One region of the Pseudoalteromonas sp. M58 genome, then DNA from elsewhere that is predicted to be linked to it. Evidence: riboswitches for the same ligand, from Rfam matches in the RefSeq annotation. Region 1 holds a riboswitch; the other holds the start of a gene.

Region 1 (5,568 bases):
GCCGGTGCCATCGCCTTTTAAACGATACACAGGAATAGTCAGTGGTAGTCCGTTTGCGACTTCGCCAACTACAATATTTTCTTGGCTAATAGCTGTGGTGTTATTCATCTTTTTTACCTCAAGTAGTGGCTTGCATCTTCTGCTTGTCGCACGCAACTCAATACGCCATTGTCTATTACATATTCACCGGCCAGTTCATGACATAAAAAGTACGGCATACTTTCGGTAAAACCATAGGCACCGCATTGACTAAATACTAGCCAGTCTTGCTCATTTAAATCACTGGGTAATTGGTGCTCTCCTAAGCAATCAAGTGCAGTACATAAGGGGCCGTATAGGCTCATTGCTTGATTTTCTGCATTTGAATCTCGTAATAAACGCGCAGGGAAATCTTGACTGGTGACCGCAGGGCGCAATAAATGATTAATGCCGCCGCTCATAATCACCTGTTGTTGGCCGTAATTTAGTTTGCGCTCAACAACAGGTGTGGCGTAGTGGCCGCATTCGCCTACAGCGTAGCGACCTAGTTCCATCCATAGCTCAGTAACCCCCGCATCGCATTTAATTTTTGCAAGCGCCTCTATGAGTGCATCCCAACTTAGAGTGGGCGTATCAAGCGTATAGGGAATACCTAAACCACCACCTAAATCCAGCACCTTGAGGTTAATATTTAAATCCTCAGCAAGTTGCCTTAACGGCGTAATCATTTGTGTCCACAGCTCAGCGAGTTTGTCGCTGCTAAGCATGTTGCCCCACTGAAAAATATGCAGACCGTCAAAATTAAGTGCACAGTAGTCACTGGTATTTAGCGCCTGCCACTCGTCGCACCCTAAGCCAAATGGAGTAAGACTATCGCCCCCTAAAGGATTTTTATCACCCTCAGGCCAGCGTAATTGTACCCTTAATAAAACCTGCAACTGGCACTGCTGAGCAATCGCTTGTTCGTTGAGCCAACGTACCTGATTGAGACTTTCGGCCACAAAGGTACGCACGCCACGCGCAATAAAGTGCTTAATTTGTTTAGGGCTTTTTGCAGGCCCCGTGTTGAGCACGCGTTCACTGTTAATTCCTTGAGCAAGGACTTGCTCAAGCTCGCCTTTACTGGCGACATCAAAGTTAAAACCAGCGTTATTTAAGCGTTGGATCACGCTAGATAACGGGTTCGCTTTAACTGCATACCAGAGTTTTACCTCGGTTTGTGCCACTAAACGCGTTAAATGTGTGTTTAGTGAATCAAGATCATAAACAAAAAAGGGCGTATCAAGCTCAGTTGCTAGCTTATCAATAGCGGTTTTAACGGGCGTGCTCAAAAAGGTCATTAACGTAAAACCTCTTCAAGCAATAATGACGCATCACTTTGCTCGTCACGGTATTTAACAATTAACGCACACGACATGCTTAAGCCTTGCTCGCGCGCCCAATCGTTTGACGCAGGGCGAGATCCAGGGATCACAATCGCGTATTCAGGGATTGCTTCGCCTTTATCAAGCTGGCGCTCATTTACGCAGTCATAAACAGGGATGGTTGCAGATAAGCGAACACCTGGGGCAAGTACCGCGCCTTTTTTAACTACCACGCCTTCAACAATCACACAGCCTGCACCAATGAATGCATCGTCTTCTATGACCACAGGGTTGGCACCAATGGGCTCAAGTACTCCGCCTAATTGTACCGCTGCGCTTAAATGCACATTTTTACCTACTTGAGCACACGACCCTACGAGCGCGTGGCTATCTACCATAGTGCCCTCGTCAATAAATGCACCAATATTTACGTACGCAGGTGGCATAATAATAGTGCCTTTGGCAACATGTGCACCACGGCGCACACTTGAACCACCGGGTACCATGCGAACGCCTGCTGTGGCTTCAAAGCTTTGCGGCGCTAAGTTATGTTTATCAACAAAACCGCCAGCAAACTCGGTGTTTTGACCGTTTTTAAAGGCTTCTAAAATGCCTTGCTTTACTTCTACGTTAGCGTGCCATTGGCCGTTTTCGTCTTGTGTTGCTGCGCGAACCGCGCCCGTTTCTAAATTATTTAATAGTTCTAACCAGTTCATTATAAAAACCTGTATTTAATGCCAAGATAAAATGGTGTTGTTTGCCGATGAAATGTCATCTGTGTGTGTCAGCTCAAGGTGTGTTAAAGGTGGGCGTAAATACGGACTGCCAATACGCCCTTGTAAATGCATTAACACTTTGACTGGGATAGGGTTGGCTACTGAAAATAAGCTATTGATAGCACTAGACCACTGGACAAAAAGATTAGGGTGTTGGCCGCTTAAACTGCGCTTTACAAACTCATGGGTTTGCACTGGCCATGCATTGGCTGCAACCGACACTAAACCTTTTGCACCTGCTTGGGCAAAATAAGGCATGAGGGCATCGTCACCACTAAAAATGGCTAGTTCAGGCGCTGCTTGTCGATAGGCTTCAAATTGAGAGATAGAGCCACTGGCTTCTTTCAGTGCCCATAAATTTTTATGTTGTTTGAGGTTTTCAATGGTTGCAATGGGAATGCTAACCGCACTACGTCCTGGTACGTTATAAAGCATACAAGGATGAGAACTGGCATTGAGTAAGCTTTCAAACCAATGCGTTTGCCCCACTGCACCGGGTTTGGCATACAAAGGCGAGCCGAGTAAAAAACCATGGATAGGCAGCTGGTTGCAGTAATTAACCCATTCAAGCTGTTGCTTTAAGTTACTACCGCCTACCGCAACCATAAGGGGGACGCTCGGCTGTAATTGGCAGACATGCTCTACGATGGCTTGCTGTTCTTTGAGGGTCAGGGCTAACCCTTCGCCGGTGCTACCTAGCAGTAAAATGCCATTGTTAGCGGCTTCTTGTTCGGCCACCAAGGTGTCTAAGGTTGCGTAATCAACTAGGCCATTTTGATCAAATGGGGTGATCAGCGCAGTCCATAAATGGAAATTGTTAATATTGAAGTTGTTGATCATCTCTCACGAACTTATAGGGCATTCGTCGAGTTTTTGGCGGGTATTTAGGATGCCTGACTCTTTGAATGTGTTTATAATTCGAAGAGCGAATGGGCTTAAATAATAGGGCGCACGGCCTTATTATACTAAGACCAGAAGCTCTCCACCAAATATGTTATTGGTGACAGTCGCTAGGATTCAGCCTAGTCGCCCGAAGCAACCTTTCACAAAAAAGTGTTACCTCTCGGCGTTAATTCCCCTCACGTATGCTCAATGGAGTTTGCGCTCCTAACATACGCTACCTGAATAACGCACCTCTTCCAGCCCTTTGCACTTGCTATTGAAAAATCAATCAGCAAATACAATGTAATAGGGTAAGTGTGGCGATTAAACCACTTTAGCCGTCTAGGTGTCAAGTGACTAAATATAGATAGATTCATCCTGATTGACAGTTATTACGTATTAGCTGCTTTTCTCGTACACTAGTACTATTGTCGAAGTAAGGTATTAAGCAGATGGAAAAATTTAGTGATATTTATAAGCGAGCGGTAGAGCGAAAGGGCTCTGAAAAAATGCTTAAGTTGTTACTCGCAAAACCTTTATCAACAAAGCAACTCGTCACATTAAGTGATGATGATTGGCTAGAAGAATTTACTCGGAAAGTTTTTCAAAGTGGTTTTTATTGGTCGGTGATCAACAGTAAGTGGGCCGGATTTAGAGAGGTTTTCTGGGATTTCAATGTTGAAAAACTATTGATGATGCCACCGGATATGCTTGAGCAAAAAGCCAGTGATGAGCGGATTGTACGCAACTATAAAAAAGTAAAAACTATTACTGAAAATGCGTATATGATCCACGAAGTTGCAGAGCAATACGGCAGCTTTAGTGAGTTTATTGCTAACTGGCCAAGTGAAGATATTATTGGCTTGTGGGCGTATTTAAAAAAGCATGGTGCAAGGCTTGGTGGTAATACCGGCCCTTATGCGCTGCGCGCCTTAGGAAAAGATACTTTTTTACTTTCAAGAGACGTAGAAAGCTATTTGCGTGCCCATAAAATTATAGATGGCGGATTACAAACTAAAAAGTCACTAAGTGCGGCGCAGGCATTCTTTAATGAACTGCAGCAGCAAAGCGGCTTAAGCATGCAAGAGCTAAGCTTAATTGTCGCTTATGGTGTAGGCGACAATCGCGTAGGTATCAGCCAAAAACAATAGGATTAATTATGAAATTAGTGCCAAGGTATACCGACATTGGTGAGGGGTTTGCAATTAGCGATCATCCAGCCAAGGTGACAGCGCCACAGTTATTGTTATGGAATGAGCCCCTAGCTAAGCAATTTAATATACAAGTGGATGCAGATTCCCGAGCAAATATATTTAGCGGTAATGAACCCCAAGCGATTTCTCCGGTGGCACTGGGATATTCTGGTCATCAGTTTGGTCACTTTTCACCGCGACTAGGGGATGGTAGGGCGCATTTGCTCGGTGCGATTAGCGATGATAAAAATCAGCTTTGGGATCTGCAATTAAAAGGCGCTGGTGCTACGCCATTTTCGCGCGGAGGCGATGGCCGCTGTGCATTAGGTCCAGCTATTCGTGAGTACGTAATGAGCGAAGCTATGCACGCGCTTGGCATTCCAACAACGCGTTGTTTAGCCGTGGTTGGCAGTGGCGAAACCGTCTATCGCAACCCACCTCAACCAGGTGCTATTGTAACCCGACTCGCCAGCAGTCATATTCGGGTGGGCTCGTTTCAATATTTAGCCACTCAAGGTGACGTTACTAGCCTAAAAAACTTAGCCGACTTAGCCATTCAAAGACACTATCCCGAGATTAACAGCACTGGCGCTCAGCGTTATTTAGATTTTTTAGCTGCAGTGATCGCCAACCAAGTCAAATTAGTCGTAAGTTGGATGAGGGTGGGGTTTATTCATGGTGTTATGAACACCGATAACACCTTAATTAGTGGTGAAACCATAGATTACGGCCCATGTGCCATGATGAACCAGTTTGATTTTGATACCGTGTTTAGCTCTATTGATAAACAAGGGCGTTATGCGTTTGGTAATCAGCCAAACATGGCAAGTTGGAACTGTGCCCGCTTAGCAGAGAGTCTAATAGCGCTGATCAGTGACGATGACGAGCAAGCGGTGGCAATGATGACGCCTTTAATTGAGGGCTTTTCAACGCAATTTAACCAACAATTTAGCGCGATGTGGGCGCAAAAGTTAGGGTTAACAGTCGCGGATGATAAAGATAATGAGTTGGTGGGGGAGTTACTAGGGTTATTAAAACAACACCAGCTTGATTATACCAATACTTTTAATGCACTCACTGAGTCGTTAAATGGGCAAGCTGAAATACCATCAGCACTTACCTCTTGGGCACAGCAATGGCAAACACGAACTAATGAGCACAGCTATCAAGTGATGCGACAAGCCAATCCGAGCGTGATCCCACGTAACCATATTATTGAAGATATTATTACTCAGTACACTACGCATGGGGATAGTGAGCTACTCAGTCGTTTTAGCCAAGTGATGGCGAGCCCTTACACAAACCATGTGCAGGCCACAGAGTTTCAAACGCCGCCCGAAGATGATAAGAATTATCGTACTTTTTGTGGTACTT
Region 2 (5,568 bases), 1.6 Mb from region 1:
AAATATGTAATCGGTCGTCATTTATAACGAGCAATGATGAGTGTAACTTACTTTGAAAACCAGCTAGAAATCACGCCCGCTTTAGCAAATAACAGCCATTGCATTGCGTTGCTTAACGCGACCACCCTCAATGTGGGTGAATTTGATTTACCCCACTATTTAAGCCCTTTTGAGCTCAATGTTATTAATCGGCGTAAAAATCCACAGGCTAAACAAGAATATTTAGCCACACGTTTAGTGCTTAAATACCTAGTAAAATCCGCTTGTTCTTCTTATGCATCATTAAAGCTGTGTGATATTAGTTCTGAATTTAACCCCGATAACAGTAAATTAGAATTACATATTAAAAATACAACAGGCGTGATCAGTTGCTGTATTTCTCATTCTCATGGTTTTGTAGGTGCAGCGTTAAATGTAGCATCAACTCAATTTGGCTTTGATATTGAAAAAATTAGTTTAAAGCGCCCTTTTAATAAACTCGCTAAACACTTTTACCACCCAGCCGAAGTGAGCTTAATAACCGATACAGATAACATAACAACTCAAGCACATCATTTCTTTAGGATTTGGACATTAAAAGAAGCGCTGGCTAAAGCCACCACCCGCCCTATTGCTCAGCTATTAAGCCCTAATGTGTTTAACGAACTTAATAACGCCCAGCTTACAGCCTGCAGCAATACCGTGGTTGGAGCACATAACGACATGTTTGATATTAGCGTTGTGGCAAAAAAAAGCACCGACTGGCGGTGCTCAATAATGACTATTAACGATTTACGCAGCGCAATCACTTTCTAGTAATCGACTATGAATCGCTTGAACCACTGCATCAGACTCGCTTTGCTCAACTAAAAAGCACAGGTTGTGTTTACTCGCACCATGGCAAATGAGTCTAATATTAAAGTCACTTAATACTTTCATTAAATTCATTTCATGTTGGCGCAAAACAATTTCAGAGCCAATTAACGCTACCAGCGTTAAATTGTTTTCAACCGATACATGGCAAAATTCAGCGAGTTTATCTAAGCACTCTTGATCTAGCTCTGGGCGTGATGCATTAGGCGCATTATCAAGGGTAATTGCTACACTAATTTCAGAGGTGGTAACCAAATCTACCGAAATATTACACTCACTTAAAATAGTAAATATACGCGCTAAAAAGCCACTGGCTAACAGCATTTCTGGGCTTTTAAGGGTTAATAATATTTGATTTTTACGTTGTGTTACCGCACGAATACCAGGTAGCTGCGATTTTTCACGTTCAATCCACGTACCGCCAAGTTCTGGCTCTGTGCTTGAGCCAACAAACACATTAATATGGCTGCGACTGGCAGGTAAAATAGTTGCCGGGTGCAATACTTTAGCGCCAAAGGTCGCCATTTCTGCTGCTTCATCAAAACTTAAACGCGCAATAGGAGTGGCTTTTACACACAAACGAGGATCGGTGCTAAAAATACCCACTACGTCAGTCCAAATATGCACACTTTTAGCGTTAATAGCCTCAGCAAGCAGTGCAGCACTATAATCTGAGCCGCCTCGACCGAGCGTGGTCGTTAAATTGTTTGCATCGCTACCAATAAACCCTTGGGTCACAATAACGCTATCATCAAGCAGCGGAATTAAATGTGTTTTAGCGGCTTGCGCTGTGGCGGCCACATTTGGTGTTGCTTTACCAAATTGGCTATCGGTTTTAAGCACCTGGCGCACATCAAAACGAGTGGCTTTTAAACCCTTTAACCTTAGTACTTGAGTAAATAAGTAAGACGATAAACGCTCGCCAAAGCTAAGTAGCTCATCGAACTGCTGCTCAGTATTGAGTGTTTGTGCCGCCAACGTTTGAAATGCATCTAGCGTTTGATTAAACCCAATGGCTAAATCCTCATCTAACGACAGGTCATTTAAAATAGCCTGCTGAATCGCAAGGACACCATCAATATGCTGTTGGCGTTTAGCGGCTTCAATACCCGCTTTACAAAGCTCCACTAAATGATTGGTCACTCCGGCACTGGCGCTTACTGCAACAATACGTACATTTTTATCGTTTACGATAATTTCGCTACAACGGCTCATCGCCTCAAAGTTAGCAACGCTGGTGCCACCAAATTTGGCAACAATGTAATCTGATTTTGTGCACTGTGAACTTTGTGGCACTGATTGGGTAGTCATTTCGTCTCCTTTCGCGGCATCCAAACCGCAATAAAACAAGAAGAACTTGGCAGGAAATAAAGATAAGAAAAATCTACTGCCAGAAGCTCTCCACCTAAATTGGTGACAGTTTTGAGGATTCAGCCCCATAAACCGAAAAACAATGGTAACGACCCATTATTTTCCTCGGCGAGTACTTCCCTCCTTAATGGTCGCAGGCTGTCGTTGCCTCACATTAAGTACCTAAGTATCGCACCTCTTCTGAATGTATTATTAACCTGTGGCTAATAAAACAAAACCGCACTAAGAGTGCGGCTTTGAAAGTTATCGTTTAGACGTCTAGCTGTCAAGTCGTTTTACTATAAAATCAAATAAAACTACCCATTAAGTAAGAGCCCGCATAACCAAAGGTGTAACACAGTAATAAATACAGCGATAAGCGAAGGTAACTTGCAAACGTCAGCTCTTTTACCTTACTCATGGCTATAATACCGGCCGCCGAGCCAATGATTAGCATAGAGCCACCTACACCGGTTGCATACGTAAACGACAACCAATGCTGTTGACTCATTACAATGTCGGCTTTTAATAACGCTGCCGTTAGTGGCACGTTATCAACACCTGCGGATAAAATACCCATTAAGTAGTTTGCGTACTCTGGCGCCATTACCGTATACAAATTAGTAAATTGGCTCAGTACCCCAACTTCTTTTAAGGCACCAACAAGCAGTAACACACCCACGAAAAACAATAAGGTGTCGTACTCTATGTCGCGTATAAAATCGATCATATCTTTGTTGATGTCTTTTTTGCGCATTAAAAATTGCGCGACTAAAAACATAATAGATAAACCCAATAAAAAAGTAAGCAGAGGCGGTACACTGTATAAAACACTCAATGTAAGCGTAGCAATAACCGTAGTGAAGAAAATAACCGCAATGGTTATGTCGGTTTTTTCAATACGTTTAAATTTAGTTTTTTTAAACTCGAGTTGCTTATTCATGCCAATTGATAACAAAGTAGCCAGTAATAATACACTTAATAACGCAGGCACAATTAACAGTAATAAATTGCTAATTGTTACTTTACCATCAAGGAAAATCATAAGTGTGGTTACATCACCCGTGATAAGTGATACACCACCGGAGTTTACAGCAAATACAATAAGCGTGGCGTACTTAACTAGTTTTTTGGCTTCAAGCTTTAATGACATAATCACTGCCAATGATATTAGCGTGGCAGTAACGTTGTCGGAAATAGATGAAAATAAAAACGCAAAACACCCCACCAAAAACATCAGCTTACGCTCACTAATGCTGGTTGGCATAATCCGATTCACAACATTTTCGATAAGTCCTTTAGAGTTTAAATAGGCGACAAAGGTCATTGCGGCCATTAAAAACAGCCATAAAGAAGCAATTTCTAAAATATTGTGGTCTAGGAGGGTTTGAATCGTTTCGGGGCTTTGCCCATTAAGAGGAAAAATAAAGGAGATAATCCAGCAAAGTGTACCAAAAAATAACGTCGTTTTGGCTTTGTTAACGTGGATCACATCCTCAATAACGATAAGCAAGAATGCAATCGCTATCAGCGTCAGGATAATCGAGGAAACCATGATATTAAACAACCTTCGGGGTTAAGTAAAAATTGAAACCATGTAAAAAATATACCCACAAACTCTATGTGCCTATATTCGGCGCGGATACTATCACTAAGCGGGTGTAAAAACTATTATTAAATCGTCGCAAAAACGAATACCATATAAGTTCGAGAAATATAAAATAACGAATACTAGGAAGTTGCAACGCCTTATGATCCCAGCTAAAAAGCTACTTAATACCCTAAATGAACACTGGGGTGTATTAGAGCTATTATTTAAGCGCTTTAAAATGGCCGACTTTAGTATTAAAGATCTTCATAATGCCATTAAGCAAAAGCAACCCACGTGGAATAATGAGCGTATTTATAAAGAAACCAACCGGTTATTAAATCAAGAAATTATTATTCCGCTGGCTAAATCGTCACAACTGGAAATTAACCGCGCCATTGCCGATTTTGCCACCTTTTTACTGCAAGAAGAACATTTAGGCTTAGCACAAGAAATTAGTGTCTTGGTTGATGATTTGGCCCGTTTAGGTAATCGGCTATCTAATGCCGGTGAAATGGAAGATTTTGATGATTTACGCCGCTTTAGCCGTATTATGGATGATCGGGTGCGTAAAATAATCAAACTGTTTTTACACAACGAAAACGCCATTTTAAATATTGTTGAGCAAGCCAAATCTAATAATGCAGTGCAGTCGCTACAAAAACGCTATAAAGCCGTGATAGAAGCGTTTGATGAGTATATAGAACCCATGCTGGAAATGGTGGATATTAGAGGCGACTTTCATGCCTGTTTTACTTTAATTGAGCAACAAATTAGCACCCAAATAGAACATATTGAACGTTCAGGCAAAGCGTACAACGATAAACGCATGCTTGAGCAATTGCGTACCCGAATTCTAGAAATGCACTTAGTTGGCCGGATAAGCTTACGTAAAAGTGCCGATATGCTTATGCCACTGCGTGAAGAGTTGCGCCGTAATAACCTTGTTACCCGCCAAGTAGCAAAAGTATTAGGGCTAATACGTAAAAATGGGGTAGATAATATGCTCAGCGCCGTGCAGCCACATTTTGTAAGCGATGCGCAAAAGTATTCATTGGGTCAACAGCGCCATATAGTAGCCTACATGGCAAGCCTGGCTGAATTTGAGCATCATGAATATCAGCTACCAGAGCAAAACGATGTGCCTGCGTTTGTCACGCCAAACATTCCTGACTATCACGATGTAAAAGCGCAGTTTGCAAAACGCTTCAAAAAGCAGCGTAAAAAACCACAGCCTCTGCTGCAATTTTTAGACGAAAGCTACCCAGAGCTTGAAGCCGATGAAATGCTGTTTTTATATCAAAAGCTAGTGAGCGATACCACCCTACACATTAGCCAAAGCGATAAAAAAGCCCGCGTTAACATTGCAGGCCAGCACTTTTCTTTGTACCCCTTTAATTCAGAGCCTCAGGCTGATAAAGCCGAGCACGAGTAATGACCATGACACAGATAAACTTAAATGAGCTTTCTCACTTACAAGCCATTAATAAAAAATTAGTCGCGGGTTACCACATTTGCGAACAAGACACCCTAATGTGGCAAGAGCTTGACCAACAAATTGAAGCCTACAGCGCCTTATTCACAGCATTAGGCCATGATTTAAAGCACGACAGTCGTGGCTTTTATTATTTTGCTAGCGATGAAAGCACCCCCAATATGGGCAAAATATCGCGCGCGATAGCGCTCACTATTTATATTTTAATCGAACACTTTGCCAACACAGGTAAAGACCCAATGCGTGCATTATTTGATGAGCCAAACGATTTAGAGCTAATGCA

What was found. Region 1 has a riboswitch for lysine ahead of dapA (4-hydroxy-tetrahydrodipicolinate synthase). Riboswitches for the same ligand answer to the same signal wherever they lie in the genome.
Region 2: it holds a riboswitch for lysine, as region 1 does, so the genes downstream of both, lysC (lysine-sensitive aspartokinase 3) here and dapA (4-hydroxy-tetrahydrodipicolinate synthase) in region 1, are expected to answer to the same signal.

The regions. Positions count from the first base shown of each region.
Region 1 covers NZ_CP152390.1:202,969-208,536, forward strand. The annotation lists gene AAGD16_RS00990 (succinylglutamate desuccinylase/aspartoacylase family protein) at 1-108, opposite strand, end outside; gene AAGD16_RS00995 (PLP-dependent decarboxylase) at 114-1,319, opposite strand; gene AAGD16_RS01000 (2,3,4,5-tetrahydropyridine-2,6-dicarboxylate N-succinyltransferase) at 1,319-2,059, opposite strand; gene dapA (4-hydroxy-tetrahydrodipicolinate synthase) at 2,075-2,959, opposite strand; lysine riboswitch at 3,087-3,266, opposite strand; gene AAGD16_RS01010 (DNA-3-methyladenine glycosylase I) at 3,454-4,152, shown strand; gene AAGD16_RS01015 (YdiU family protein) at 4,161-5,568, shown strand, end outside.
Region 2 covers NZ_CP152390.1:1,902,220-1,907,787, forward strand. The annotation lists gene AAGD16_RS08765 (4'-phosphopantetheinyl transferase superfamily protein) at 37-795, shown strand; gene lysC (lysine-sensitive aspartokinase 3) at 772-2,163, opposite strand; lysine riboswitch at 2,239-2,411, opposite strand; gene nhaD (sodium:proton antiporter NhaD) at 2,510-3,757, opposite strand; gene AAGD16_RS08780 (hypothetical protein) at 3,954-5,225, shown strand; gene AAGD16_RS08785 (hypothetical protein) at 5,231-5,568, shown strand, end outside.